Geothrix sp. 21YS21S-2: one gene and its partner. The protein of the gene in region 1 interacts with the protein of each later gene in a pairwise test. Links are inferred from orthologs where the notes say so. Each region holds a gene or a part of one and is shown on either strand. Other genes may lie near its edges. The genes, in order: RAH40_RS02915 and RAH40_RS00110.

Region 1 (14,441 bases):
AACATGCGGCCCGAGCTGGAGCGCTACATCCTGCAGTCCGACGTGCACTGTCCCGCCCGGCTGCGGGTGACCGGATCCGTGGCGGCCCTGCCGGAATTCCGGTCCGCCTTCCCCGGCGCCCCCGCCGACCGCAAGGCCACGGACGCCCAGTTCACCCTCTGGTAGGGGCAGCCATGAAGAGAACGCTTGACTCCACAATGAAATACATAGATTTCATCAAGCGGTTTCCCGCGCTTGGGGAAGCCTGGAACACGATCCACCGGGAAGAGGCCCAGGGCCCCCTGGACGCCCGCATCCAGCGCCTGGTGAAGCTGGCCGTGGCCATGGGCGCCTTCCGGGAAGGGGCCGTGCACTCCGCCGTGCGCAAGGCCCTCAAGGCCGGCATCACCCGGGAGGAGCTGGAGCAGGTGGTGGCCCTGGGCGCCTCCACCCTGGGCATGCCCTCCTCCGTGGCCGTCTACACCTGGGTCCAGGACGTCCTGGACAAGGCCGAGTGAAGGCCGGACTGCTCCTCCTCACCGGAGGCAAGGGCCGCCGGTTCGGCGGCCCCAAGCACGCCCAGCCCCATCCTCGGGGCGGCACCTGGGGCGGGTACCTGGCGGGCGTATTCGAGGCGGTCTTTCCCGGCGGACCGGTCCAGGTGCTGGGCGAACCCCTCCCGGACCGGCCGGACCTGATCCCCATGGCCGACCCCGGCCAGGGCCCCGCCGCCGCCCTGGCGCACTGGGCCGGCCGGGCGGCGGGGACCCCCGAGCGCTGGTGGGTGGTGGCCTGCGACCAGGTGCGCTGGACCCCCGAGGCCCTGGCCGCCTGGCATGGCCGGGTCCTGGAGGCCGACCCTCGGGCCGAACGCTGGGTTATGGCCCACGTGGACGACCATGCCCAGTACCTGGGGAGCTTCCTCCCAACCCGCCTGCTGGGGACTCTGGCCACCCTGCAGGCCGCCAGCCTGAGGGACCTGGCCCGCGCCCTCCCCACGGTGACCGTGCCCTGGCCCCACCCCTGCTGGGCCGACGTGGACACCCCGGGGGCCCTGGAAGACTGGCTCGGCCAGGGACCTCCTCACGTGTGATGGACCGCGGCCGCACTGCATGCAAAGGCCCGGCAGAAGTCTCAAACCAGCTTGTCCGCCCCTGCCGCCTTTGCCGATTTTCTATCAAACGTGAGCAGTTTCCTTGCCCCTGACGACCTCGCCTGATGGAGCGCGAGGCAGTCTGCAAAGTCGGCGGGTCCCGTCTTGAAGGGCTCCAAAGCAGCCAACACATCCGCGGAACGATCCAGGTGGATGGTCGATTGCGTTTCAGGCCGTTCAACTCCTTGCGCCGCCAGCTTGGGGCCCCCTCACTTGTGATAGACCACGAACCCGACCCGGCGGGACCTCTCCTCGGCCGGGTCCTCATGGTCGTCCAGCTCCGCGGGCGTGGCGGGGCGGGGGGGCAGTTCCTCGTCCTGGACGTACCAGCCGTCGTTCCCGCGCACGACCGCCCAGGCATGATTTTCCGAGTCCATGCCCAGTGCCGTGGGGTGGAGGGTGATGCTGCCCCGGGGGGTGGCGGTGCCCTGGGCCTTGTCCACCGTGAACGTGGGGATCTGCACGGTGGCAGAGAAGGCCACGGGCTTGCCCGGCGCGGGGACCCGGTTGACGCTCAGGAAGGCCGTTTCCGGCACAAGGGTGGGATAGGTGTGGACATGGGTCGTGTGGGCGCCAACGCTCCAGCAGTCGGGCACCGTGAGGACCCGGACGAGGAAATCGGCCAGCGTGTGCACGGGCGCCAGGTCCCGGCCGCCCGGGCCTGCGGACAGGTTCAACCTGAGGGGGAAGGAATCGTCATAGGTAGCGGTTGCCGCCGGGTCCGTCGAGGTGGTCCGGACAGTCGTGGCGATGGCGAAGGCGTCCGGTTTCCCGAGGACCGACAGCAACAGGTCGATGAAGTCGGACGGCTGACCGCCGTAGGCCTGCGCCCGTTTGAAGGTGGTGGTCGTGCGTTCGTGCCTGGCCAGAGCGTCGAAGAAGCCGGCGACGACGTCCTTCGCCGGAGGCTGCCCGGGGGCATCGGCGGACCGGATGAAGTTGATCACCTGGCGCAACTGGCGGCGGAGGTTGGCCGTGGGGAGGTCGTCCCCGGGCGTGTCGGCCAGGACGGGATCCAGGGCCGGGACGCTGGCGAGCAGCTTGAAGGAGGCGTTGATGAAACACGCCGCGCCCTGGTTGGGCAGCCCGGGCCAATGGCGGACCTTCGCCGCGTCGAAGGGCACCACGCGCGCGTCCGGGGAAGGGGGCAAGGGCTTGGGGGCCTCCTTCTCCTCCTTGCGCTCCTGGGGCGGAGGGAGGGGGTTGGCGGCCAGGGGCAGGGCCAGAAAGGAGGTTGTAAGGAGGGACAGAAGCTGCAGGGGCCGGCGTAGGGAGGCGGGGAGGTGTCGCATCCAGTATTTATGATTGATTACGGATGGAGGTTCCAGCCCTTCCCGCTCCTACAGGATCTTCAGCTGCACCAATTCCGCAACGGCCGGTAGCTCCCCGGCTTCCACCACGGCGAAGCGGATCCCCCGGCCTTCCGCATAGGGCCTGGCCTCCGCGAGGAGCTGCTTGATGCCCGCGGGCAGGGGCCCGGCCATCGCCGCCTGATAGGCCCGGCCGCCCAGCACGACCGCCACCCACACCCTGCCTTCATCCGGCGTGAGGTAGAGCAGGGTCCGCCCCCGGTGCTGAAGCAGGCACATGCGCCCGAAGGGCGTCTTGGACGGCTTCCAGGTCCGTTCGAGGGGGGACCGCACCGCCTCGGCGGCCGCGAGGATGCCGTCCCAGAGGGGGAAGGCGGGGCCCAAGGCCGCACGCAGTTCGCCTTCATCGGGTGCTGGGAGTATCGATGGCAGGGGAGACCTCGCGAAGGGGAGGGGGGCAGCGCGGGCGTCAGTCCCTGAACTGGACCCAGTCCTCCAGGGGCGCGCGCTCGGTGCGCAGCGCATTTTCGGGAGCTTGCGGGTCGGCGTGCCCGAGCGACATGCCGCAGACGATCGCCTGGCTGTCGGGAATGCCGAGCTCCTCCCGCAGGACGCGGTGGAACTGGATGAACGCGGCCTGCGGACACGTGTCCAGGCCCCGGGCCTTGGCGGCCAGCATGAGGGTCTGCAGGAACATCCCGTAGTCCAGCCAGCTTCCCTGCTCCAGGACGGTGTCCACCGTGAAGATGAGCCCCACCGGCGCATCGAAGAACTTGAAGTTCCGGGCATGCTGTTCCTGCATGCGCCTTGCGTCGCCCTTCTGGATCCCCAGCAGGCCGTACAGCGCGAAGCCGACCTTGCGCCGGCGCTCGACGTAGGGCGAGATCCAGCTCTTCGGGTAGTACGGGTAGGGATCCGAGTGGGCCGCCGATGCCTCGGGATCGTTGCAGAGCGCGACCAGCCGTTCGCTGACCCGCTTCAAGGCGGCGCCCGTCAGCACCCAGGCCTTCCAGGGCTGGATGTTGGTTCCGGAGGGCGCATGGGACGCGAGGGAGAGGATCGCGGCGATCTCCTCCCGGGGTACGGGATCGGGCAGGAAGGCGCGGCAGGAATAGCGGCCGGTTATGACATCCTCCACGGCGGATCGGGTCGTTCCGGTCATCGCTGCACCCCCTGGATTGGATGAACAGATAGTAGCGGATCCCATATTCAGTAGATACCCGGGAATCTGGGGTACAGGGCGGGCAGCGGCTGGGAGGCGAAATGGGCCCAGACAAGGAGGCAGAACCACAGGCTGTACCGGCACCGCTCCAGCATCTGGATCTTCGCCTTCTTCAACAGGGCCTGGATGCCCTGATCCCGGACGCCCTGGTTCTCGTATTCGAATCGCAGGAAGGAGGAGGCGGCGTTTTCCAGGTGGATCCGGAGCGGGTTCCAGAGCGCCTCCAGGGCGCGGAGCTGCTGCCCGGCCATGCCGAGGACGCGCTCGGCGTCGGCGGCCCGGGACCGGTAGTCGAGCGCCTTGATGGCGAGGACGCCGGAAAAGGGACTGCGGGTGCGGGTGAGTTCATCGAGGAGGACCAGGCTGGACCCGGTCGTATAGATCCTGACCTTCTCATTGCTGGCCGCCAGCTCATAGTCCACGTAGTTCACAGGGTACATTTCCGCTTCGAACTTGATGGCCCGACCGGCGCCTGTGCCGTCCATGAACCAGGCTTTTGTCAGGAGATAGGACTGCCATGTATTCCATTGGCCTTGCACGGCGGATTCCAGCTGAAGGAACTTGAAGTCCTTGATGTAAGTGATTGCCTCGCTGGATTCCTGCCTGTGGCTGCCAGCGATGACCAGATTCCGGGACAAGGCATTGAAGCTGCCGTTCTTCTCATCTGCCTGATAACAGGCCCCGATCTCGGCTTCCAGGTCCTGGAGCTCCTTGAGGATGCGGGCCCGGGAGGCGGAATACCCAGTCCTGGCCTCCTGGACCGAAGGCGGGATGGCCGGGATCTCGATGGTGCTTCCCTGGACTTCCTGGACGGCCGCCTGCGGCTTCGACGCCTTTCCCCCAGGGATCGGCTGGAATAGTAGGCATGCCGTCAATGTCAGATGCATCCGTACAGGATAGGGTGAAATGATATTCACCTTTTGCGGTATTGGGGTCCTGCACTCAATCCTTGAGGGATTACGTTCCGGTACCTGGTTGGACTGGGTTGGCTGTCCTTCCGATCATTTGCGCCGACCCACTTCGCATCGAACGTGGAATTCGGAATGTGTCAGAAAAGGACCAAACGCAGAGGATTCGCTGGGGCGCTGAGAGCAGACGTCTTTCTCATCGCCCCAGCGTTTAGTCTTTCCTTAAGTAATGAAAACAAATAGTCATTGCATGGTGGGTCGTGGGCAAGGGGACAAGCCGCCTGCCAACCTAGTCCATCTACTTCGCCGCCACCTCAGGCGCCTTCTCCCGGGTGAATGTCACCACGTAAGGCTCCCTCCCCGCGAGGATCTCCGTGGTATCCACCACGAAGAACACCGTCGCCGCCTGCTTGCCCGGGTTCTGGTAGGTCGCCTCCGGATTCCCCGTGCGGATCAGGTTCTGGAGCATGCCCTGCTCCAGCTGCCCGTTCCTGTTCACGCACTTCACCACGTACCAGGCCTCGTGGTCCGAACGGAGCCTGGCGTGGACCTTCTCGCCGGGGGCCGTTTCCACCCGGTAGGCCTGCCAGCCCGCGGGGCCGGAAACCTCGTGGGTGACGGCGATGGCCTCCCCCTTGGGCACCTCCACGGCCGGAAGGAAGCCGGTGCGCCTGGCGGAACGGCGGATCTTGACCTCGATGCCGGAATTGCCGGGGCCCACGGCCAGGTCGCGCAGGCGCTCGGAAGGCATCGGGCCCGGCACCACCGGGAGGACCTTCCCGAGCACGTCGATGGCGGGGGTCTGTGCCAGCGCCAGTCCGGAAACCAGAAAACCCATGACCCAGGCTCGCATGTCGCACCTCCAGCCCCAAGGATGGGCGCCCCGGCCCTCCGCCGCAAGGAAGGCGGCGCTGGCCTTTGGGGGCCGGGGCCTCTAAACTGGACTTTCCATCCTTCCGAGGTGCTTTTGAGCGGACAAACCACTGACCTTGCCGATCTGGAACGGCCCATTCTCGACCTCGAGGCCCAGATCCGGGCCCTGGAGATGGACCCGGCCAAGACCAAGGAGCGGGACCGCCTCCGCAAGAAAGTGGACAAGCTCAAGGCGGAGGTCTTCGCCTCCATCACCGACTGGCAGCGCACCCAGCTGGCCCGGCACCCCCGCCGGCCCTACACGCTGGACTACATCGAGCGCATCTGCGACCGGTTCGAGGAGATCCACGGGGACCGGAACTTCGGGGACGACGCGGCCATCGTGGGCGGCATGGGCTGGATCGGGGGCTTCCCGGTGATGGTCCTGGGCCAGCAGAAGGGCCGGGACACCAAGCAGAAGATCATCCGCAACTTCGGGATGCCCAAGCCCGAGGGGTACCGCAAGGCCCTGCGCCTCATGAAGCTGGCCGAGAAGTTCAACCGGCCCGTCCTCACCCTCATCGACACCCAGGGCGCCTACCCGGGCCTGGACGCCGAGGAGCGGGGCCAGGCCGAGGCCATCGCCCGGAACCTGAAGGAGATGGCCCGGCTCAAGGTGCCGGTGGTGGCCGTCGTCATCGGGGAGGGGGGCTCGGGCGGCGCGCTGGCCCTGGGCGTGGCCAACACCGTCCTCATGCAGGAATACGCGGTCTACTCCGTCATCACCCCCGAGGGCTGCGCCTCCATCCTCTGGAAGGACGCCTCCCAGGCCCCGGCGGCCGCGGAGGCCCTGAAGATCACGGCCCCGCATCTGCTGGCCCAGGGGCTCATCGACGGCATCATCCCCGAGCCGCTGGGCGGCGCCCACGGGGACTGGGACCAGGCGTCCTCCCTGCTCAAGGACGCGGTGCTCAAGGCCCTGGAGGCCCTGCGCCCCCTGGGGCCGCAGGAGCTCATCGACCAGCGCTACGAAAAGTTCGCCCGCATGGGCAGCGTAGTCCGATGAACCCGCTGCCCTGGCGCATGCGCCGGGCCCCCGTGCCGGGCACCAGCCCCTGGACGGCCCTTGCCCGGGCCTGGGACCTCAGCCCCGAAGGGGCGCGCCTGGCGTGGCTGCGGGACGCCGAGGGCGAGGAGCTGGGCTGGCGCCTGGACCCCTCCTGGGCCCGGTCCACCGACCCCTTCCTGCTGCCGGGCGTGGCCGCGGCGGTGGCGCGCGTCCGCGCGGCCTGCGAGGCGGGCGAGACCATCTGCGTCTACGGCGACTACGACGTGGACGGCGTCACGGCCACGGCCCTGCTCATGCGGGTCCTGGAGAAGCTGGGGGCCAGGGCCAGCTTCTTCATCCCCAACCGGTTCAACGACGGCTACGGCCTCAACCTGGAGTGCATCCGGGAGGTCGTCGCCGAGCGCAGGCCCACCCTGCTCATCTCCGTGGACTGCGGCGTGCGCAGCGTGGCGGAGGTGGAGGCCACGAAGGAGCTGGGCGCCGACTGGATCATCACCGACCACCACGCCCTGGGCCCCGTGCTGCCGCCCTGCCCGGTGGTGCACCCGGGCCTGGAGGACTATGCCAATCCCTCCCTGGCCGGCGTGGGGGTGGCCTTCAAGCTGGCCCAGGCCCTGCTGGACGCAGCGCCCACGCCGCGCGCGGAGGACGGGCCGTTCCTGGACGGGCTCCTGAAGCTGGTGGCCCTGGGCACGGTGGCCGACATGGTGCCGCTGCGGGGCGAGAACGCCCTCCTGGTCAAGCGCGGGCTCCTGGCCATGGCCGGAGCCAACGGGCCGGGGCTCTCGGCCCTCCTGCGGGCCTCCAAGGTCGACGGCGCGGTGCGGGGCAAGGACATCGGCTTCCAGATCGGCCCCCGCCTCAACGCCGTGGGCCGCATGGGCGGGGCCGAGGACGCGGTGCGCCTCCTCCTGGCCCGGGACGCGGCCACCGCCGCCGGCCTCATGGAGCGGGTGGAGGCCCTCAACCTGGAGCGCCGGGAGATCCAGCGCGCCCTGGGCGAGCAGCTCCCGCCGCCTGGGGAGGAGGCCTTCGACCTGGTGGTTGAGCCCACCGCCCACAAGGGCGTCATCGGCATCGTGGCCGGCCACCGCATGCGCGCAGCCCAGCGCCCCTCCGCGGTGTGCACCGTCATCGACGGCGTGGCCCACTGCTCCGTGCGGGCCCCGGAGGCCTACGACCTGCGCGCCCTCCTGGAGCTGGCCCGGCCGTACCTCACCACCGGCGGCGGGCACCGCTACGCCGCCGGCATGACCTTTCCCATGAGCAACCTGCGGATGGTCAAGCGGACCCTGGAGCTGGGCGCCCGGGAACAGGCGGTGGGCGCCCCCGGCGCCGCCGTGGTGGTGGACGGCGCCGGCACCCGGCTGGCCCCCTCCCGCGCCGAACTGGAGCGCCTCGAGCCCTTCGGCCAGGGCTTCCCGGAACCCCTGCTGCTCGTCGAAGGCCAGCTGCTCGGGCAGCCCAGGACCTTCGGCGCCGGCTACCGGAAGTTCCGGATGGCGGGCGAGGCCGAGGAGTTCACGCTCTTCGCCGAGGAGCCCCGCAGCCTCGAAGGCCGGCTCTGCCTGGCCGTGGCCCCCCAGGACCACCCCCGCTGGGGGCGCTCCTGGCGGGTGGACGGCTCGGTGGATCCCCGGGAGGCCCCATGAGCGCCTGGGCCCTCCTCAACACCCGGAGCCCCCTGTGGCGGGTGGCCGGGGGCGCGCTGGTGCTGGGCATCCTGGGCATCACCGGCGTCTACATGGGCCGGGGGCCGCGACCCCTCAAGCCCGAGAACGGGGACCCGTTCGACCTGGGCTCGGGCACCCGGGGGCGCTTCGGCACGTTCGTCGAGCAGCTGGGGGAGGGCCGGTTCGCCCTGTCCTACGAGACGATCCAGGGCACCCAGGACGAGATCACCCTGGACAAGGTCAAGGGACGCCTGGAGGAGCCCCTGACGGTCTGGGGCATGGTGTCCCCGGCCGCCCAGCGCATCAAGGGCATCTGGACCCTCATGGGGCCCATGACCGTGGACGCCCAGGACACCGCCCTCAAGGTCCCCGCAGGCCGGGGCGTCATGAAGGAGACCGGACCCGCCCTGGGCTGGGACCACGGCGTGTGGACGGGCCTGAGCACCCTGGTGTGGGACGACCTGCAGGGCAACGGCCGCGGGCGCTGGACCCTTCCGCCGGGCTGGCACCGTGGCCTGGACGGCCGGTTCCTCGTGGACAAGGGCCCCGTGCACTGGGTGGCCGCCGATCCCGGCGCCCTCCGGAACCTCACCGCCCAGCGCATGCAGGCCTCCTTGGGGTTCCAGGACGGCCGTCTGGAGGGGGTCGACGCGGCGCTGGAGGGCGGCGCCGTCCAGGCGGCCCTCGTGCGCATCCAGCCGGCCGATGTCCTCTTCGACGCGCCCATCGCCTTCCAGCGGGAGGACGGTTGGTCGGGCAGTGCCGGCCATGCCCTGGCGCCGCGCCCGGTCAAGGGCCGCCCCTTCGACCGCATGGAATTCCGTGATTTCAAGGCCACCCGGGCCACCGACGGCGGCCCCGAAACCCTCACCTCCCTGGGTGCCCGGTGGACCCCCGCCGGCCTGCGCCTGGAGGGGGACGTGAAGTGGGAGCAGCCCCTGGAGGGCCTCAAGGCCACCCTGAGGGCCCCCCGGGTCCTGCAGCGCACCGCCCCCGGACCCGATCTGCCGCCCGATCTCCAGGTGGGCCAGACCTGGGCGGAACCCCAGGCCGTTCTCACCTGGGGCGAGCGCTCCCTCAGCAGCCCGCGCATCGAGGGACGCCACCGCCAGCGCACCTGGAGGATCCAGGCCCCGGCCCTGGGGCGGGGCGAGCTGGGCACCTTCTCGGCCGGGGAGGGCACCGGCAACCTCCTGAAATGGCAGTTCAAAGGGCCCATCCAGGCCCGGTTCTTCGACGGGGCGCAGGTGCGCAGCGACGCCCTGGTCTGGGAGGGCAGCGTCATGACCCTCACCGGCCGGCCCGTCACCTGGACCCGACTCAGGCAGCGCCTCAGCGGCCTCAAGGTCATCAAGACGAAGGACCGGGTGGTCTTCCCCCAGGGCATCGCAGGCGCCCTGGCGGCCCAGGAAGGGGACATCAATCTGCGGGCGGACCGGGGCCAGGCCGCAGGCGACCTCCTGACGCTGGACAGCCGGGTGGAATGCCAGGGCCAAGGCTGGCGCTTGCAAGCGGAGCACATCTCGGTAACTCTTGGGCCAGGGAATGTCGTGAAGCAAATGACTGCGAATGGATCAGTTGTATTAAGGGGCCGGATGGGGGAGGGCAGGGGGGACACCCTGGACCTGGATCCGGGCAGGCAGGTGGCCACCTGGCATGGGAATGTGCAGGCCCTCACGGAGGTCCGCCCTTGACCCAGGACATCCGCCTCGAGGCCCGCAACGTCTACAAACGCTATGGCGACCGCACGGTCGTGCGTGACGTCTCCCTGAACGTCTCGCCGGGCGAAGTGGTGGGCCTCCTGGGCCCCAACGGCGCCGGCAAGACCACCACCTTCTATATGGTCGTCGGCGTGGAGGCCCCCGACCGGGGCAGCATCTTCTGGCAGGGGCAGGACATCACCAACATGCCGATGCACCGGCGGGCCCGCCAGGGAATCGGCTACCTCCCCCAGGAGTCCAGCGTCTTCAGGGGCTTGACGGTCTGGGAGAACCTGCTGGCCCTGGCCGAGTTGCAACCCGTGGGCAAGGACGAGCAGCTGGCCCGGTGCGAGAAGCTCCTGGCCGATTTCCACCTGCAGAAGGTGCGGGAGACCCTGGGCATGTCCCTGTCCGGCGGCGAGCGGAGGCGGTGCGAAATGGCCCGGGCCCTGGTCACGGACCCTCGCATCATGCTGCTGGACGAACCCTTCGCGGGCGTGGACCCGAAATCCGTACTGGAGATCCAGGGCCTCATTGCCGATCTGAAGGCAAGGGGAATCGGCGTGCTGATCACGGACCACAATGTTCGGGAGACCTTGCAGATCGCCGACCGCGCGTACATCCTTGCAGATGGAATGATCATGAAGCACGGCTTGCCCCAGGAGATCGCCGACGATCCCGACATCCGCCGGGTCTACCTCGGCGACCGTTTCAGGCTGGATTGATGGCGAACCTCGGACATAACCTCTCCCAGCGCCTAGCCCAGAGCCAGACTCTGGCGCTCACGCCCGCCATGCAGCTGAAACTCAAGCTGTGGCAGATGAACCTCCTCGAACTGAGCCAAACCATCGAGCGGGAGCTCGGCGAGAACCCCCTCCTGGAACTGCTGGAGGACGGGGACGAGACCCCCACCCTGGAAGCCCTGGAAGAGGGCCACGACTCCGAGGTGACCGAAGCCGAGGCCGGCGGGGAAGTCCCCGAAGGCAGCGATTCCGTGGACCTGGGCCCCCTGCCCGAAACCCCCGGGGAGATGAACCCCGAAGCGGACCTGGAGGCCTTCACCGAGGCCGGCATCTCCCAGGTGCAGGAAACCGAGATGGGCGCCGAGAACTCCTGGGACCTGGACGTACCCCGCACCAGCAGCCTGCCGGACGACGAGCGCACCAGCTGGGAGGACCGCCTCAGCAGCACCGAAACGCTGCAGGAGCACCTCATCGGCCAGCTCTACCAGACGTTGGACCCGGATGATCCGAGGGCCTTCCATCTGGAAGCGCTCATCGATCACGTGGATCCCAAGGGCTTCCTCCGCCTGGACCCCGACCAGCCCGCCGAGACCACTCCGAAGGAACTGGCCCGGGAACTGGGCATCGACGAGGAGCTGCTCCGCGAATTGCTGGAGATCCTCCAGGAGTTCGATCCCTCCGGCGTCGGCTGCTTCAACGTGAAGGAGAGCCTCCTGGTGCAGCTGCGCCACGCCGGGGCCGAACCCGACGACCTGGCCGTGCGCATCATCCTGGAGCAGGCCGACCTCCTCAGCCAGCGGGACAACGTCAAGCTGCGCAAGGCCATGGGCTGCACCGAGGAGGACCTGGGCGAGGCCCTGGCCATCCTGCGCCACCTCCACCCCACGCCGGGCCGGGCCTTCGATCCGGAGAGCGAGCGGGTCGTGAAGCCCGACGTGGTGGTGCTCAAGGGCGAGGACGGCAACTGGAAGGTGTACCTCAACGACGAGACCGTCCCCCGCCTGCGGGTGAGCGGCGAGTACCGCCACTTCCTGGCCAGCGCCGAGGCCAAGGACGACAAGGATTTCATCCGGGACAAGTACCGTTCCGCCCGGGACTTCATCCGGGGCGTGGAGGACCGCAACCGCACCGTCCTGCGGGTTTCCGCGTCCATCGTGGACCTGCAGAGGGAATTCCTGGAGCACGGCATCGAGCGCCTGCGCCCCATGGTCCTCCGGGACGTGGCCGAGTCCACCGGATTCCATGAATCCACTATTTCGCGCGTGGTGAAGGCCAAGACCATCCACACGCCTCAGGGCCTGTTCGACCTCAACTACTTTTTCAGTGCCAGCCTCGGCTCCAACAGCGGCGACGACGTCTCCGCGACGGTGGTCAAGCACAAGATCAAGGCATTGGTGCAGGCCGAGGACCCTGCCAAGCCCTTGTCGGACGAGACCATCGCCAAGCTCCTGGAGCGGGACGGCATCAAGGTCGCCCGGAGGACCGTCAACAAGTACCGCGAGGAATGCAAGATCCCCCCCGCATCCCGGCGCAGACGACGTTGAACGAAACCCCCGGTCGGCGCACTCAGGACGTAGTGTCGTTTTTCACCGGACCCGCAAGGTCCCCCCTTCAAAGGAGTCCACGATGAAGGTCATCTACACCGGCCGCCACGTTGAAGTGTCCGACAGCCTGCGCCAGTCCGCGCAGGAGGGTCTGGACAAGATGCAAGCGTACCTGGACGACATCATCGACGTTCACGTCATTTTCAGCGTGGAGAAGCACCGCCACACGGCTGAGATCACCCTGAAGACGAGCGATGGGGATTTCATCGCTTCCGCCGAGAGCACCGACATGTATCAGAGCCTCTCCCAAGCCTTGGACAAGCTTGAAGTGCAGGCCCACCGACATGCCGGGAAGCGCCAGGCGGGCTACAAGGGCAAGCTCCCCGAAGTGCTGGCGACCGAGGCCGAGGCCTGAACCCCCCCTTTGGCGCAGGGAAAAGCCCAGGCTCGCGCCTGGGCTTTTTCGTTCCGCCGGCGAAGGTGAAGTTGGGACCCGGGTCGCGCTTGACGGCCTGGGCGAACAACCCGTTGGCTCCACCCGCGCGGCCGCCACGTTGAAATGCCTCACGGGCGTACGGCCGGGTTGACTTCTTCAGGATTGAGACTCATATTCCCGAGGCTTGCCGGAAGGATGCGCATGAGGAGGTGAATCCATGGCCACCTACACCTACGCGGATTGTCTGACCCGGTCCTACCGGGTGGGTTGGAAGATCAAGGAGGTGTTGGGCTTCGTGGACTTCGACCCGGACCGCCCCTGGCTGCCGGCGCCCTTGTCGGGCGCCTCCGGGCTCACCTGCCTCGATGCCGACGAGAAGCTGCGCATGACCCACGTGGAGATGGGATCGTATGCCCACTTGTTCGGTTTCGTGGAGGCCTTCATCGCCCCCGAGATGGTGAACCTGGCCCAGGAATGCGGCACCGCCCACCCCGCCGCCTTCGAGGCCCTCACCAACTTCGCCTCGGAGGAGATCAAGCACATGCACCTGTTCAAGGAGATCCGGCACCGGGTGGACGAGCAGCTGGGCTTTCCCCTGCGCCTCCTGGAGGGGGAGGCCGAGGTGGCCAAGGCCGTCCTGGGCCGGAGGAAGGGGGCGGTGCTGCTCCTCACCTCGGCCATCGAGTGGCTCACCCAGGAGCACTACACCAGCACCATGAAGAACGCCGACGAGCTGGACCCCCTCACCCGGGAGATCTTCCGGGCCCACTGGCTGGAGGAGTCCCAGCACGCCCGGCTGGACCACCTGGAGGCGCTGCGCGTCTTCCGGAACCTGGACGACCCGGCCCGGGACGCCACGATGGACGATTTCATCTGGCTCCTGGCCGCGGTGGACAGCCTCCTGCAGACCCAGGCCCTCCTGGACCTGGACAACCTCGGCATGTACCTGGGCCGGGAGTTTTACGAAACCGAGCGCCTGGAGATCCACGGCGGCCTCCTGCGCGCCAAGCGCCACGCCTTCCTGGAGACCGGCGTCGCCCATCCCAACTTCCAGGAGCTGTTCCAGCTGATCACGACTCCCGCCCAGCGGGAGCGCGTCCAGGCGGCCCTGGGGCCTATCCTTCTGGCGTTTCCCGCGCCCTGAACACGTCCGTGCCCAGGTACTTCAGGCCGGAGTCGACCATGAGGGTCACCACCCGCGCGTCCGGGCCGAGCCGCTGGGCCACCTGCAGGGCGGCCAGGACATTGGCGCCCGAGGAGGTTCCGGCGAAGAGACCCTCCTCCCGGGCGAGCCGGCGCGCCATGGCCTTGGCCTCGGCGGTGGGCACCCCGATGATCTCGTCCACCTGGGCCGGATCCCACAGGGGCGGGATGGCGCCGATGCCCACGCCCTCGATCTTGTGGGGCCCGGGCTGGCCGCCCTGGAGCACCGGCGATTCCGCCGGTTCCACGGCGACGATGCGGATGGCCGGGTTGTGCGCCCGGAGCGCCGCCGCGGCCCCGAGCAGCGAGGCGGCCGTGCCCACGCTGTGCACGAAGGCGTCCACCCGGCCTCCCGACTGTTCCCAGATCTCCTCGCCCAGGGCATGGTAGCCGGCGATGCTGTCCCGGTTCCGCAGCTGGTCGGTCCAGTAGGTGCCGGGTTCACGGCTCAGCTCCCGGGCCACCTCGATCATGTCCTGGATGAGCTTGCGGGTGGTGAGTCCGCCCTCGCTGGGGACGAGGGTCAGCTCCGCGCCCAGGGCCTCCATGTGGTCCAGCTTCTGGCGGCTGAAGGCGTCCGAGGTGACGATGCGCAGCCGGTAGCCCTTGGCCGAGCACACCAGCGCCAGGGAGGTGCCCGTGCTACCGC
Region 2 (14,483 bases), 610 kb from region 1 along the record:
GCAGTTCGATCTGGCTGTAGTCGGCGTCCAGGAAGACCCAGCCCTTCCTGGGCACGAAGGCGCCGCGGATGGCCCGGCCCTCCTCGGTGCGCACGGGGATGTTCTGGAGGTTGGGGTCGGAGGAGGCCAGGCGCCCCGTGGCCACCGCGGCCTGGTGGAGCCGGGTGTGGAGGCGGCCCGTGACCGGGCTCACCATCAGCGGCAGGGCCTCCACGTAGGTGGAGAGGAGCTTCTGGGTCTGGCGGTGGCGCAGCAGCACCCGGGCGATCTCCCCGTCCTCCCGCAGGGCCAGTTCGGTCAGCACGTCCTCGTCCGTGGCCGGGGCCTTGGTCTTGTCGGTGCGCTTGAGCACCGGCAGGTTCAGCTTCTCGTAGAGGATCTTCCCCAGCTGCGTCGGGCTGTTGAGGTTGAAGGCCTCGCCGGCGAGCTCGAAGGCGCGGTCCGCGGCCGCGTCCCGGTCCACGCGCATGGCCTTGGCCAGGTGTTCGAGGACCCCGACGTCCAGGCGCACCCCGTCAAGCTCCAGGTCCGCCAGGGCCTCCACCAGGGGCAGGTCCACCTGTTCGTAGAGCCTCAGGATGTCGGGGGTCAGGAGCGGCTTGAGCTTGCGGCAGAGCTGCAGGGCCAGGTCGGCGTCCTCGGCGGCGTACTGCACCGCCTGGCCGAAGTCGGCCTCGTCGAAGCGCTTCTGGGCCTTGCCCTTGCCCACCACCGCCTCGAAGGGGATGGGGCGCAGGTCCAGGTGGCGGGAGGAGAGGTCGTCCAGGTTGTGGCGCAGGCGGGAGTCCACCAGGAAGCTGAGCACCATGCTGTCGTCGGCCAGCCCCCGCACCGGCATGCCATGGCGCTTGAGCACCTGCAGGTCGTACTTCAGGTTCTGGCCGGCCTTGCCCACCGACACGTCCAGGAAGAGGGGCCCCAGCACCTCCAGGGCCTCCTCGAAGGGGATGTTGCGGGGGTCCAGGTAGGGGGCCAGTTCACGGAAGAAGGCGCCGGGCTCGCCCCGCAGGTCCAGCAGGCCCTCCGGGAGGCCCGAGTCCGGCAGGAGCCCCGGCAGGGACCCGGCGGTGTCCTCGGAGCCGGGCTTGAGGTGCGCCAGGGGCACGTAGAGGCCGTCATTGGGCTTCCAGGCGAGGCTCAGGCCCACGATGTGGCCCCGCGTGGGGTCGATGGAGGTGGTCTCGGTGTCCAGCCCGAAGGTGCCGGCCTCCCGGCACCGGGCCACGGCCTCCACCAGGTCGGCCTTCGTGGCCGCGGCGCGGTAGGCGCGGGCCGCCGACGGCGCGCTGGCGCTGCCCACCTCCGTGAACTCCTTGGTGAGCTGCTCGAAGCCCAGGGCCTTGAAGGCGGCCCGGGCCTGGGCCTGGTCCACGCCCTTGTAGGCGAGGTCCTCCAGGGTCACCGGCAGGACGAGGTCCGTGACCACCGTCACCAGGCGGCGCACCAGCTCCAGGCGGGGCAGGGCGGCCTCCAGGCCCTCCCGGTGGGCCTTGCGCTTGAGTTCGGCGCGGTGCTCCACGATGGCGTCCAGGTTCCCGTACTGCTCCACGAGGTCCCGGGCGCCCTTCTCGCCGATGCCCTCCACGCCCTTGACGTTGTCGCTCGCGTCGCCCATGAGGGTGAGCACGTCCACCACCTGCTCGGGCCACACGCCGAAGCGCTCCTTCACCCCGGCGCGGTCGATCCACACCTCGCCGTCGCGGTTGTTGAGGACCTGGATGCAGCCCGCGTCGTCCACCAGCTGCAGGAGGTCCTTGTCCGGGCTCACGATCACCGACGGAAGCCCCGCCGCGCAGGCCTGGCGGGCCAGCGTGCCCATGACGTCGTCGGCCTCGAAGCCCGAAAGCTCCACGATGGGAATGTTCAGGGCCTTGATGAGGTCCCGGATGAGCGGCACCTGGGGCCGCAGGTCCTCGGGCATCTCGGCCCGGTTGGCCTTGTATTCCGGGTAGATGTCGTGGCGGAAGGTGGGCTCGGGCCGGTCGAAGACGGCGGCGATGTGGGTGGGCTTGTGCTGGGCCACCAGCGCCAGGAGCATGCGGGCCATGGTCAGGGCCGCGCCGTTCTTCATGCGGAGGTTGCCGTAGTACGCACGGAAGATCAGGGCGAAGGCGTCGATCAGGTAGAGGCGGTCTTCGGACATGGGGATAGTTTGGTCGCGCGGCCCCGGCCTGTCACCTGGATTGGTCAGGAAAGGCCGAAGGCCTTGCGCACCGCCCAGTCCCAGGCGGTGCCGGGCAGGAGCGCCTTGCCCAGGGTCGCCCAGAAGGCGTCCCTGCCGATGAGGATCCGGCGGGGCGGATCCGCCCGCTCCATGGCCGAGACGATGCGGGCCGCGCAGGCCTGGGCGCTGAGGCCGTGGCTGGCGGCGTGGGTGCGCTGGCGGTCCAGGTAGGCCTCCATGGCGGGCGCGAAGGGCGTCCCCTTGATCCTCGCGGGCAGGTCGCCCATGGCCCAGGCGAGGGTCTCCCGGAACCCGGACCGCACCGCCCCCGGTTCGACCAGGATCACCCGGACCGCCGGGGCCACCTCCAGCCTGAGGGTCTCGGCCAGGGCCACCACCGCGTGCTTGGAGGCGCTGTAGGCCCCCGCCATGGGCACGCTCATGCGGCCCAGGATGGAGGCCACGTGGACGATGCGGCCCTCCCCGGGGTCCGCGGCGGCCCGGATCAGGGGCAGGAAGGCGCACGTGGCCGCGTGCAGGCCCACCACATTGGTCTCGAACTGGGCCCGCATCTCATCCGCCCGAAGCAGCTCCAGGGGCCCCATCTGCCCGTAGCCGGCATTGTTGATGAGGGCCGTGAGCCGCAGGGGCCTGCAGGCCTCCGCCGCCGAGGCGAGGCTGGCGGCGTCGGTGATGTCCAGGGGCAGGCGCAGCAGGTCCTCCCCGTCCGGGAGGTCCGCCAGGCTTTCCAGGCGCCGGGCCGTGGCCACCACGCTCCAGCCGGTCCGCCGGCAGGCCTCCACCAGCGCCCGGCCGATGCCGGTGGAACAACCCGTGATCAGCACCCAGCGCCGCATGCGTCCTCCAAGGAGATGCGGCCAGGGTAGCGTGGATTTGCGGACGGGTTCCGCATGAACCCGGTGCGGGACCCCTGGCGAGGCCCCCCGGGAGGACCTAGAATGGCTTCGTTCTGGAGGGCGGATGGGTTTTGCGTCACTTATTTATGGATTATTCTGTTATTTGGTATTTTTGGGTTCTTTTTTTTATCTCATGGCCTTCGTTGGGGACTTCGGCGTTCCAAGATCCGTCTCGGTAGGCCCTGCGGGCCCTTGGTGGCAGGCCCTGGCCGTGGACTTCGCCCTGGTGGCGGTCTTCGGCTGCCAGCACAGCCTCATGGCCCGCCCGGGCTTCAAGCGGGCCTGGCTGCGGCTCGTGCCGCCCCACCTGGAGCGGAGCACCTACGTTCTTCTCTCCAGCGCCGCCCTGGCGCTGCTTTTCTGGCTGTGGCGGCCCCTGCCCGCGGAGGTCTGGCACCTGCGGCAGCCTGTCCTTCGCCTGGCGGTCCAGGCGGGATTCGGCGCCGGAGCCGCCCTCGTGGTGACGAGCACCTTCCTGATCAGCCACGGCGACCTCTTCGGGCTGCGCCAGGTCTGGGCGCGGTTCCGGGGGGTCCCCCACCAGGAGGCGGCCTTCCGCCTCACGGCCTTCTATGCCCGGGTCCGCCATCCCCTGATGCTCGGCTTCCTGGCGACCTTCTGGGCCACCCCCCGCATGACCGTGGGCCACCTGGTCTTCGCCTGGGCCATGACCGTCTACATCCTCGTGGGCACGGCCCTGGAGGAGAAGGACCTCCTCCGGTCCCTGGGGTCCCGTTACGCGGCCTACAGGCGCGAAGTGCCCCGATTCTTTCCGGTGCCCTGGCGCCGGGCGGGGAAGGAATGAACCGAACAACATAGGGTATGATTTTCTTCCTCTGCGATCCTCGGTTCCTTGGCGATAAGCACTTTTTATGAGCGGCCGAACCGTTTGTTCATTGCCCAATCGTTGAGGCAAATTCAGCAAAAAACCTATCGCCGAGCCGCCGAGGAACCGAGGATCGCCGAGAAAGGCAATTAATAGACGGCTGCCCACCCTCGACGGGCCAAAACCTATCAGCGAAGGGTCAGAAAAGCGGCCATGCAGAGCACCCACCCCGCCAACCCTGCCAACTGGGCCTTGCGGCCCTTGAGCGCCTTCACATGGTGCAGGTGCAGGGCCACGGCGAGGATGAGCCAGGAGGTCAGGAGCCACGGCGCCGGCGCGGCTTTGCGCAGGGCGGGGACCGCCAGCACGGCGCCGCAGGCCAGGAAGAGGATGCGCGTGCCCTGGAGGGTGAGGCGCTCCCAGGCCGGAGGCGGAGCCTTGTCCTTCTTCGGCCTCAGGAGCGGCTTGATCCAGAACATCCAGGGGATGCCCACGGCCAGGCAGGCCAGGCCCGGAACCACCGCCCAGCGGGGGCCGGCGAGGCCCGCCAGCAGCAGCGCGGGGCCGAGGTGGGTCAGGAGGAAGCCCAGGCGGGCCCGGTCGTAGGGGCGGCGCCTCCACGCGATGAAGAGGGTGGACGCGAGGAGGACCGTGACGAGGACCTGGAACGGGAATCCGCCCCGGATGCCCCCGGCCCAGAGCGCCGCCAGCAGGGCCAGTTGCACCGCGGCGCTCGTCACCGAGGCGAGGAGCCGTTCCAGCACTAGAACAACGCCAGGAGGCCGGCCATGTAGAAGCTCAGCTCCACCCAGGGTTCGAACCGGGGCTTGCCCGCGGAGAACCGCTCCTGGAAGAGCCACAGGTGGACCACCGGGTAGGCCAGGCACACCAGGATGATCCCCGCCTGGATCCAGCCGTGGCGGGACGGGACGCTCATGGTGGCGGCGAGGACGGCGACGCCGGCCAGGGCCAGGGCGGCCAGGAGGAGGATCTTGGTGGTGCGGCGGCCGAAGACGATGGGCAGGGTCTCCTTGCCCAGGATCTGATCGTTCTGCATGTCCTTGAGATTGAACAGGGTGGTGCGGGCGAAGCCCAGGACGGCCACCAGGAGGATGCCGGCCCAGACCCGGGGGCCCCAGGCCAGGCCATGGTGCCAGAGCGGCAGCGCCAGCGCCACCACGGCCAGGGCGGCGGGGACGAGGATGTCCTTGGAGCCGGGGATGGCCTGGATGCTCACGGTCATGTCACCCAGCTGGAGCTTGCGCTTGTAGACCATGCCGAACACCGAGGCCGCGGCCACCACCAGCAGGGAACCCAGGCCCAGGGTGGCCGCCAGCACCAGGGCCACCGTCAGGGCCGCCAGGGCCGTGCCCACCATGAGGGTGCGGTTCCGTTCCAGGATGCGGGCCCGGGCCGGGCCCTTGGAGCCCAGGCCCAGGGGGTTGAGGTACGGGGCCAGCAGGAACATGGTCAGCACGTAGAGGGCGGTGATGGCGGCGTACTTCCAGGAGGGGGGCAGGCCGGTCCAGGCGTGGACGCCCAGGGTCAGGGCGGCCGCGCCCACGGCGAGCTTCATGGGGGTGCCGAAGGCCGCGTCGAGGAGCTTGGTATAGCGCTCCGGGCCCTTGCCGTGCTGCTCGAGGATGTCCACCACCTCCTCCACCAGCCAGGTGGGGGTGGAGGCCCCGGCCATGACGCCCACGGTGGCGATGCCGTCGAAGCGGTCCAGGTCCAGCTCGGCGGCGGTCTCCACGTACTGCACGGGCTTGCCGTAGTGCACGGCCAGCTCCGCCAGGTGCTTGGTGTTCGAGGAGGCCCTGCCGCCCACGACGATGACGTAGTCCACGGTGCGGGCGAGGTTGCGCGCCTCCTCCTGGCGGGTCCAGGTGTCCTCGCAGATGGTGTTCTCCGCGATGCACTCCTTGGAGCGCCCGCGGATGTATTCGGAGATCTCCTGGAAGTCCTTGGTGGTGAACGTGGTCTGGGCCACCACCAGGACCTTCTCCAGCACCTCGTCCGGGAGGGCCCGGGCCTCGTCCATGTTCGCCACGATGGCGCTGCCGCTGTCGGCGAAACTCTGATGGGCCACGCTCTCGGCATGGCCGTGGGTGCCCAGGATGACGGTGAAGTAGCCCTTGGGGCTCCACTTCTTGATCTTGCTGTGCACCTTGGCCACTTCGGGGCAGGTGGCGTTGACGATGGTGAGCTCCCCCCGCTGCTGGCGCTCCTTGAGGCCACGCAGGGACTGAATGGGGATGCCGTGGGCGCGGATGACCACGGTGCCCGAGGCCACCTCCTCCGGGGCCGCGGCCACGGACACCCCCCGGCGGCCGATGAGCTCCAGGGCCTGGGGATTGTGGATGAGGGGGCCGAGGGTCTGGACGGGGCCCGAGCTGCTGCGGGTGGAGGCCTCCAGCACCGCATCCATGGCCCTGCGCACGCCCCAGCAGAACCCCGCCGTCTTGGCCACGATCACCTTCATCTGCCCTGCTCCAATCCAGACCAATCCGGTCAGGGTTCCAGTCTACCGTTCCCCGCCTCCGCCGGGCAGGTGTTATTTCCTGGCATTTCTCCGGGTTTTCCAATTAACTTGAAGCAAGGGTTCCCGATGCCCAAGGATATTTGTACATGACCGCTGCTCCCCTGCTTCCCGTCTCCCTCACCTGCAACACGGATCTGAGGTTCATCGACCTGATTCAGGTGGTGGGCTCGGAATTGCTCAAACATATGAATTTCTCGCACGAGGATGGGGAACGCGTCTGGCTGGCCATCCAGGAGGGCATCGGCAACGCCATGCGCCACGGGAACAAGCTGGACAAGCGCAAGAACATCGAGGTCACCTTCACCCCCCAGGCCAACCGGCTGGAGATCCGCATCCGCGACACCGGAAAGGGGGTGGACCTGGCGGCCCTGCCCAACCCCAACCTGCCCGAGAACCTCCTGAAGCCCTGCGGCCGGGGGGTGTTCTTCATGAAGCAGGTGATGGACCAGGTGGTGATGGAGACGGATGCCGGCGGCAGCACCCTCCTGCTGGTGAAGCTACGGCGAACAGCCGATCATGCGGCAGAGGCGAACTGAAGGTTCAGTTGCCCAGGTAGGTGAACCAGAACCTCACGCCCAGGGAACTCCCCTCGAACCCGTCCGGAAGCCTGGGCAACGGATCGGACCGGCGGACGGCCATCAGGGCGCTCTGGTCCATGTTCGCGTTCCCGCTGGGGATCTCGATGCGGGCGCCGTCGAGGCCGCCGTCCCTGCGGATGCGGAAGTAGATCTGCACCCGGCCCTGGCTGGAGGTGACGCGGTTCCAGTTTCCGGTGATCCGGCTCTGCACCTGCTGGAGGTACCACATGAAGGGGAAGTCGCCGTCCAGCTCCCCCACCAGGCCGGTGCCTCCGGCCACGCCGTTGGAGGCCTTGAGGCCGGGGATGCCCGTGGCCGCGCCGATGCCGCCCCCCCCGCCCGAGCCCGAGGCTCCGGTTGAAGGGTTGAGGCTGGGGGTCTTGCCTTTGGAGGCCACGGGGGCCTTGCCCATGCTGTCGGGATTGGTGCTGGTGCCCTGGAGGGGTTTGGAGGCCTTGGTGCCGAAGGCGTTGGGCGAGGCGTTGTAGCCGGTGGGCTCGCTGCGCTTGGGGGCCACCTCCTCCACCCGGCGCTGGCGCTCGCCCTCCTTGCCCTGCTCCAGGGGGCCTTCGCCTCCGGCCACGCCCTCGACGCCGGCGGCGGGGAGGCGCACCCAGGTGACCTTGGTCTCTTCGGGCGGGGGGGGCGCCTTGGGGGTGAAGAGGATGGCGCCCACCACCAGCACGTGGACGGCGACGCTCACGCCGATCCCCAGGCTGAGCCCCTGCTTGCCCAGCAGGGCCCGTTCGTGGAGGTAGGCGTAGAGTTCCTGGCTCACCGGCGCCTCAGCGTTCCATGGGCTCGGATCCCGCGGGGGCGGTGGAGGCCGAGGTGACGAAGCCCACCTGGGTGAAGCCCGCCTCGCGGATGGCGTCGACCACCGTGATGACGCGCCCGTAGGGGATGTTGAGGTCGGCCCGGACCATGACGGGGCGCTTGCGGCTCTCCGCGGCGCGCTGGCGCAGCTGGGCCTTGAGGACGCCCTCCTGGACGAAGTGCTTCTCGAACTCGATGCGGCCGTCCCGGGCCAGGGTCACCACCAGGGCCTCGGATTCCAGGTTCTTCCCGGTGCGGCTCTCCGGGAGGTTCACGTCCACGCCGGTGGTGAGCATGGGGGCGGCCACCATGAAGATGATCAGAAGCACCAGCATCACGTCGATCATCGGCGTCATGTTGATATCCGCCATCTGGCCGCGCTTGGAACCGGGAGTGAATGCCATTCGCCCTTACCTCTGCACCAGTCTACACCTTCGACATAGAATGGTAGACCATGGCCACTCCGATCCGCCTCATCGTCAGCGAAAAACCCAGCATGGGCCGCGCCATCGCGGCCGCGCTGGGGATCCAGGGCACGGGGCGGAGCTTCATCCAGGGCAACGGCGTCATCGTCACCTGGTGCGTGGGTCATCTGGTGGAGGCCCTGGACCCTGAAGGCTACGATCCCGCCCTCAAGCGCTGGCGCATGGACAGCGTGCCCTTCTTCCCCCCGGAGTTCCGCTACGCGCCCATCGCCTCCACCAAGGATCAGTACGATGTGGTGGAACGCCTCATGAACCGGGACGACGTCGGCGACATCGTGAACGCCACCGACGCCGGGAGGGAAGGGGAGCTGATCTTCGACCTGGTGTACCGGCTGGCCCGGGCCACCAAGCCCGTGCACCGCTTCTGGACCTCCAGCCTCACCGACGACGCCATCCGCGAGGCCTACGGGCGGATGAAGCCCGGCGACGCCTATGCGGGCCTGCGGGACGCGGCCCGCTGCCGCCAGGAGGCGGACTGGCTCGTGGGCATCAACTGCACCCGGGCCCAGACCCTGGTGCAGCAGAAGGCCGGCGGCGAGGGCGTCTATTCCATCGGCCGCGTGCAGACCCCCACCCTGGCCCTCCTGGTGAACCGGGAACTGGAGATCCAGAATTTCGTGCCCAGGGATTTCTGGACCCTGTGGGCCGTGTTCCAGGCCGGGGCAGGCGCCTACAAGGGCAAGTGGTTCCGGAAGGAGGACGGCCGGGACCAGGACCGCTTCGACACCGAGGAGGCCGCCAGGGCCCTGGCCGAGGCCCTCAAGGGCAAACCGGGGCGCGTGGCGTCGGTCACGGCGCGCACCGAGAAGAAGAAGCCCGAGCTCCTCTACGACCTCACCAACCTGCAGAAGGAAGCCAACAAGCGCTTCGGTCTCACCGCCGAGCACACCCTGGCCGTGGCCCAGGAACTCTACGAGGCCAAGCTCATCAGCTACCCCCGCACCAACTCCCGGTGCCTCACCGAGGCCGACGCGGTGAAGATCCCCGCCTGGATCCGCTCCCTGGCCACGGGCCAGCTGGAGGCCCTGCGGCCCTTCGTGGACGACCTGCGCAAACGGTGGCCCCAGAAGCTGGACAAGCGCTTCGTGAACGACAAGGAAGTGGAGGACCACACCGCGCTCGTTCCCACCGAGAACCCCGCCAAGAACCTCACGGGCGACAAGCTCCGCATCTACGAGCTCATCGCCCGGCGCTTCCTGGCGGCCTTCTGGCCGGACCGGGTCGAGGCCAAGACCACCATCGTCACCAGGATCGAGAAGGAGTCCTTCAAGACCACCGGCACCGTGGTCAAGGCCCTGGGATGGTCCGAGGTGGATCCGCCCCACTCCCGCCCGAAGAAGGAGGCCAAGGCCGAGGAGGGCGAGGAGCCCGAGGAGGAGGAGGAGGCCGGAACCCTTCCCGCCGTCGCCAAGGACGAGGCCGTGGAGACGAAGGAACTCTTCCCCAAGGCCGGCAAGACCTCCCCCCCCAAGCGCATGAGCGAGGCCGATCTGCTGGGCGCCATGCAGAGCGCCGGCAAGGAGCTGGACGACGACGAGCTCAAGGGCGCCATGAAGGACTGCGGACTGGGCACGCCCGCCACCCGCGCCAACATCATCGAGACCCTCCTCAAGCGCGCCTACCTGGAGCGCAAGCGCAACATCCTGGCCCCCACGCCCAAGGGCATCGACCTGATCAGGAGCATCCGGGCCGAGCCCCTGCGCAGCCCGCAGCTCACCGGGGAATGGGAGGCGCAGATGGAGCGCATCCGCCGCGGCGAGGCCAGCAGGGACGCCTTCATGGAGGGCATCCGGGACTTCGTCAAGGACGTGGTGGGGCAGATCAAGGCGGCGGCGCCCGCGGCTTCGGCGCGGCCTCCCTCGGGCCCCGTGGTGGGCGCCTGCCCACGCTGCGGGTCCCCCCTTCACCTCAAGGAGTGGGAGGGGCGCAACTACGTGAAATGCGCGGCTTCCAAGGATCCGGAGTGCCGCGTGGCCTACGAGACCTCCGCCGACGGCAAGCCCGCCCAGACCTGCCGCCTGTGCCAGGGCCCCCTGCGCACCACCAAGGCCGGCTCGAAGGTGTGCGTGCTGTGCGGCTCCTGGGCCGCGGACCAGCCCGAGGGCCTGCCCGAACCGGGCCTGTGCCCCGGCTGCGGGCAGCCCATGCGCATCATCCGCTCCACCACCCGGGGGCAGTACTTCCGCCGCTGCTCCCCCTGCGGCACGGTCGAGGCCCTCAGCCTCCCGGAATCAACCCCTGCGGCGGCTCCTGAAAACTAGTATCATGGGCGGACCTTCCAACGGTTTACGGCGGTCGCCATGGCAAAAATCGACAAGTTCCTGATGCAGATGGTGAACAAGGGCGCGGCGGTGCTGCGGCTGGATCCGGGCGATTCCCCCGTGGTGGAGGTGGCGGGGGGCCACCGCATCGCGCTGAGCTCCCAGGAGCTTCTTGGGACCGTGCTGGACGGCCTCGCCAAGGAGATCCTGCCCGAGGACCATTCCACCGCCTACCTGCGCGGGGAGAACGTCAGCTTCGACTACGTCATGGAGGGCGTCAGGTTCCAGGTGCTCCTCTGCCGGACCAGCCTGGGCACCCGCTTCGTGGTGGCGCGGTTCCGCTCGGCCGCGGAGACCGGCGCGGTGGCCACGGCCCTGGACAGCCTCGATCCGCTCATCCTGACCCTGCTCACCGGCGGCGGTTCGGACCTGTACCTCGGCGCGGACGAGCCCCCCCTGGTCCGGATGGGCGGCGAGGTGAAGTCCCTGGGCGACTACGGGAAGCTCTCCGCCAAGCGGCTCCAGGAACTGGTGCAGACCTGGGTTCCGCCCAAGGTCTGGGAGGCCTTCCTGGCCGGCCAGGACACGGAATTCGCACGCACCGACCCGGGCCTCCCCTGCCGCCTGCGGGTGAGCCTCTTCCATGGCCACGCCGGCCCCAGCATCGCCGTGCGGGTGATCCCGCGGGAGGTGCCCGACCCCGACAGCCTGGGCCTGCCCGACACCGTGCGGCGCCTGGCCGGGCTCAACAAGGGCCTGATCCTGCTCACCGGCCCCATGGGCAGCGGCAAGTCCACCACCCAGGCCTGCCTCCTGGCCCTGGCCAACGCCAGCCGCAAGAGCTTCGCCGTCACCATCCAGGACTCCATCGAGTTCGAGTTCCCCCCGGGGGCCTGCCTCATCCGGCAGCGGGAGGTGGGCTGCGACCCCGTGCGCCAGAAGCAGGCCCTGCGCGCCGCCCTGCGCCAGGCGCCGGACATCCTCGCCGCGGGCGAGATCCGGGACGGCCAGACCCTGGACCTGTGCCTCCAGGCCGCCCAGACCGGGCGCATGGTCATCGCGACCCTCGCCACCGCCACCCAGGAGGAGACCCTGTCCACCCTGGCGGGCTTCTTCCCCCCGGACCAGCGCCGGCGCGTCCTGGCCCGGCTCTCGGAGACCCTCACGGCCATCCTGGGCCACACCCTCCTGCCCATGGCCGGCGGGGGCCAGGTGGTGGCCCTTGAAACGCTGTTCAACAACCCCGGCATCGCCTCCCTGATCCGCGGCGACCGCCTCGGCCAGCTCGCCGACGCCATGAAGCAGAGCCGCTACGGCCAGACCTCCCACAACGAGGCGCTGGTGGCGCTCATCCAGTCCGGCAAGGTGGACCCCATGGAGGCCTACCTGCGCTGCCACGACCGCGAGTCCTTCATCGCCGCCTGCCAGCGGGCCGAGATCGACTTCGATCCGAGGGAGGCCGGCCAGCTCGTGACGGAACACTGATCCTTCCCGCTCCTTGCTCGGCGAACCTCGGCCACCTCGGCGATGCCTTCTGTTTCAACAACCCTGCGGCGCTTCGAATCCATGCGCCGCAGGAGTCGAGGGAAGAAAGGCATCGCCGAGGTGGCCGAGGTTCGCCGAGGAAGAGCTAGGCTGGCGGGCCTGTCCTCAAGCTTCGCGGCGACCGGATCGGCGCCAGCTTGCGGGTGATGAGGTGCAGGAGGTGCGCATTTCCGTCACCGTCCGGCAGCAGCACGAGGTTGATCGTCGTCTCCACGTCGCCCATGGCCCGGTGGGCCGTGCCCGAAGGGATCCGGAGCCGCTCGGCCAGGTGCTGGAGGCGGGTGCTCTCCAGGGCGGGGTGGAGCCTGCGCCAGGGGATGCCGCGGCAGGAGCAGCCCCACACCAGGGTGTCGGCCTGGGGCATCACCTGGCGCACGAAGCCCTTGTCGAAGCCGCTGTTGTGGGCCACCACCAGGTCGGCCCGGGCCAGGAGCGCGGCCACCCGGGCCGGGTCGATGCGCCGGCCCCGGACCATGGCGTCGGTGATGCCGTGGATCGAGGTGGCGATGGCGGGGATGGGCATGCCGGGGTCGTTCAGTTCCTGGTAGGCGTCCAGGGTGCGCAGCAGGCGCCCCGTGGCGGTCTCCACTTCCAGCAGCACCACGGCGATCTCCACGAGGCGGTCCCGGGAAGGGTAGAGGCCCGTGGTCTCGGTGTCCACGACGGCGACGAGGGCGGAAGCGGAAAGCGCCACGTATCCCCTACTTCGCCGCGAACTTCTCGAAGGCCTTCATGAGCTCCATGGGCAGGGGGAAGACGATGGTGCTGTTCTTCTCCACGGCGATCTCCGTGAGGGTCTGGAGGTAGCGCATCTGGATGGCCACGGGGTTCTGGCTGATCTTGTCGGCGGCTTCCAGCAGCTGGGTGGAGGCCATGAGCTCGCCCTCGGCGGCGATCACCTTGGCGCGCTTCTCGCGCTCGGCCTCGGCCTGCTTGCCCATGGCGCGCTGGATCTGCTCGGGCAGGTCCACGGACTTCAGCTCGACGCTGGTGACCTCCACGCCCCAGGGCTCCGTGGAGCGGTCGATGATCTCGCGCAGGCGCACGCTCAGCTTCTCGCGGGCGGCCAGCAGCTCGTCGAGGCTCACCTCGCCCAGCACCGACCGGAGCGTGGTCTGCGCGATCTGGCTGGTGGCGAAGTAGTAGTTCTCCACGCCGATGATGGCCTGCTTCGTGTCCAGGACCTTGAAGTAGACCACCGCGCTCACCTTCAGGCTCACGTTGTCCCGGGTGATGATGTCCTGGCTGGGCACGTCCAGGACCACGGTGCGAAGGCTCACGACCACCGCGCGCTGGAAGGGGCGCAGGACGAAGATGAGTCCCGGGCCCTTGGGCACGGCTCCCACCTTGCCGAGCGTGAAGATCACCGCCCGTTCGTACTCGTTGATCACCCGGATGCAGGACGCCAGCCAGAAGATGACGCCCAGGATGATCGGAAAGGTGCAGCCGAGACCTGCGAGTTGTGCGGGCATGTGAACCTCCTTGTTCACACCATTCTCGCAGGGCCGGCGAGGGCCGGCGCCTATTTCATCGGCGGACGTACGGGTTGCCCGCCGCCTCCTCCCCGATGGTGGTGGCCGGGCCGTGCCCCGGGATCACGAGGGTGGCGTCCGGCAGCGCGTACAGCTCGCGCTGGATGCTCTGCTCCAGGTGCTCCCAGCTGCCCCCCCACAGGTCGGTGCGGCCCACGCCGCCCTGGAAGAGGGTGTCCCCGGCCAGCACGACGCCCCCGCGCTCGAACTCGCCGTGGAAGCAGCAGGAGCCGGGCGTGTGCCCTGGCGTATGCAGTGTGGCCAGGCCGCCGTGCACGTCGCCCTCGGCCAGGGGCGCGGTGTCGGGGCGGGGGATGGCGTCCATTCCGAAGATCCCCGTCTGCATGTCCAGGGCGTCCAGGAGGAAGAGATCCGCCGGGTGGAGCAGGGCGGGGCACTGCCAGAGCTCCTGGAGCTCCCGGGTGGCCCCGACGTGGTCGAAGTGGGCGTGGGTGTGGAGGAGGGCGGCCACCTTGAAGCCCAGGGCCTGGACCCTGAGGGCGATGCGGGCCCCCTCGCCGCCGGGATCCACCACGACGCCCTGGGCGGTCCCGGGATTCCAGAGGAGGGTGCAGTTGCAGCCCAGGGGGCCTACGGCAAAGGATTCGAGCTTGAGCACGGCATCTCCGGAAGGGCTGTCCACGGCGCCCCTTTCCGACTAGATTATCCCTCAAAGCCCATTTCCGTGACGCCCACCCTCGAGGTCCCATGGAATTCCTCGCTCCCCAGTCCTTGCGCAGCAGGGTCACCCTGATGCTCCTTTTCACGGCGGGCCTGGCGATGGTGCTGTCGGCGCTGTGCTTCCTGGCCTTCGAGG

The links.
Region 2: the proteins of RAH40_RS02915 (region 1) and RAH40_RS00110 interact in binary tests that used the Escherichia coli proteins (3 or more experiments, as listed by UniProt). The link is inferred for Geothrix sp. 21YS21S-2 from one-to-one orthologs.

The regions. Positions count from the first base shown.
Region 1 is NZ_CP132910.1:634,671-649,111, forward strand. The notes cover bases 5,817-8,815. They hold RAH40_RS02915 (DHH family phosphoesterase), read left to right. Parts: upstream 5,817-6,486; coding sequence 6,487-8,145; downstream 8,146-8,815. Other genes in these bases: RAH40_RS02910 (acetyl-CoA carboxylase carboxyltransferase subunit alpha), read left to right, coding at 5,817-6,490; RAH40_RS02920 (hypothetical protein), read left to right, coding at 8,142-8,815. In the rest of the region: RAH40_RS02870 (M13 family metallopeptidase), read left to right, coding at 1-165; RAH40_RS02875 (carboxymuconolactone decarboxylase family protein), read left to right, coding at 198-497; RAH40_RS02880 (molybdenum cofactor guanylyltransferase), read left to right, coding at 494-1,072; RAH40_RS02885 (hypothetical protein), read right to left, coding at 1,342-2,424; RAH40_RS02890 (DUF3788 family protein), read right to left, coding at 2,473-2,967; RAH40_RS02895 (nitroreductase), read right to left, coding at 2,912-3,604; RAH40_RS02900 (hypothetical protein), read right to left, coding at 3,652-4,551; RAH40_RS02905 (hypothetical protein), read right to left, coding at 4,871-5,425; more of RAH40_RS02910, read left to right, coding at 5,540-5,816; more of RAH40_RS02920, read left to right, coding at 8,816-9,860; lptB (LPS export ABC transporter ATP-binding protein), read left to right, coding at 9,857-10,591; rpoN (RNA polymerase factor sigma-54), read left to right, coding at 10,591-12,153; hpf (ribosome hibernation-promoting factor, HPF/YfiA family), read left to right, coding at 12,236-12,568; RAH40_RS02940 (diiron oxygenase), read left to right, coding at 12,807-13,733; RAH40_RS02945 (PLP-dependent cysteine synthase family protein), read right to left, coding at 13,705-14,441. UniProt on the Escherichia coli protein: Single-stranded-DNA-specific exonuclease.
Region 2 is NZ_CP132910.1:19,655-34,137, forward strand. Bases 7,903-10,943 are described here. They hold RAH40_RS00110 (DNA topoisomerase 3), read left to right. Parts: upstream 7,903-8,297; coding sequence 8,298-10,589; downstream 10,590-10,943. Other genes in these bases: RAH40_RS00105 (biopolymer transporter ExbD), read right to left, coding at 7,903-8,247; RAH40_RS00115 (type IV pilus twitching motility protein PilT), read left to right, coding at 10,629-10,943. In the rest of the region: polA (DNA polymerase I), read right to left, coding at 1-2,143; RAH40_RS00075 (SDR family oxidoreductase), read right to left, coding at 2,188-3,021; mddA (methanethiol S-methyltransferase), read left to right, coding at 3,146-3,886; RAH40_RS00085 (hypothetical protein), read right to left, coding at 4,096-4,671; ispH (4-hydroxy-3-methylbut-2-enyl diphosphate reductase), read right to left, coding at 4,671-6,389; RAH40_RS00095 (ATP-binding protein), read left to right, coding at 6,536-6,985; RAH40_RS00100 (energy transducer TonB), read right to left, coding at 6,990-7,805; more of RAH40_RS00105, read right to left, coding at 7,813-7,902; more of RAH40_RS00115, read left to right, coding at 10,944-12,074; RAH40_RS00120 (exonuclease domain-containing protein), read right to left, coding at 12,220-12,828; RAH40_RS00125 (slipin family protein), read right to left, coding at 12,836-13,606; RAH40_RS00130 (MBL fold metallo-hydrolase), read right to left, coding at 13,662-14,285; RAH40_RS00135 (response regulator), read left to right, coding at 14,375-14,483.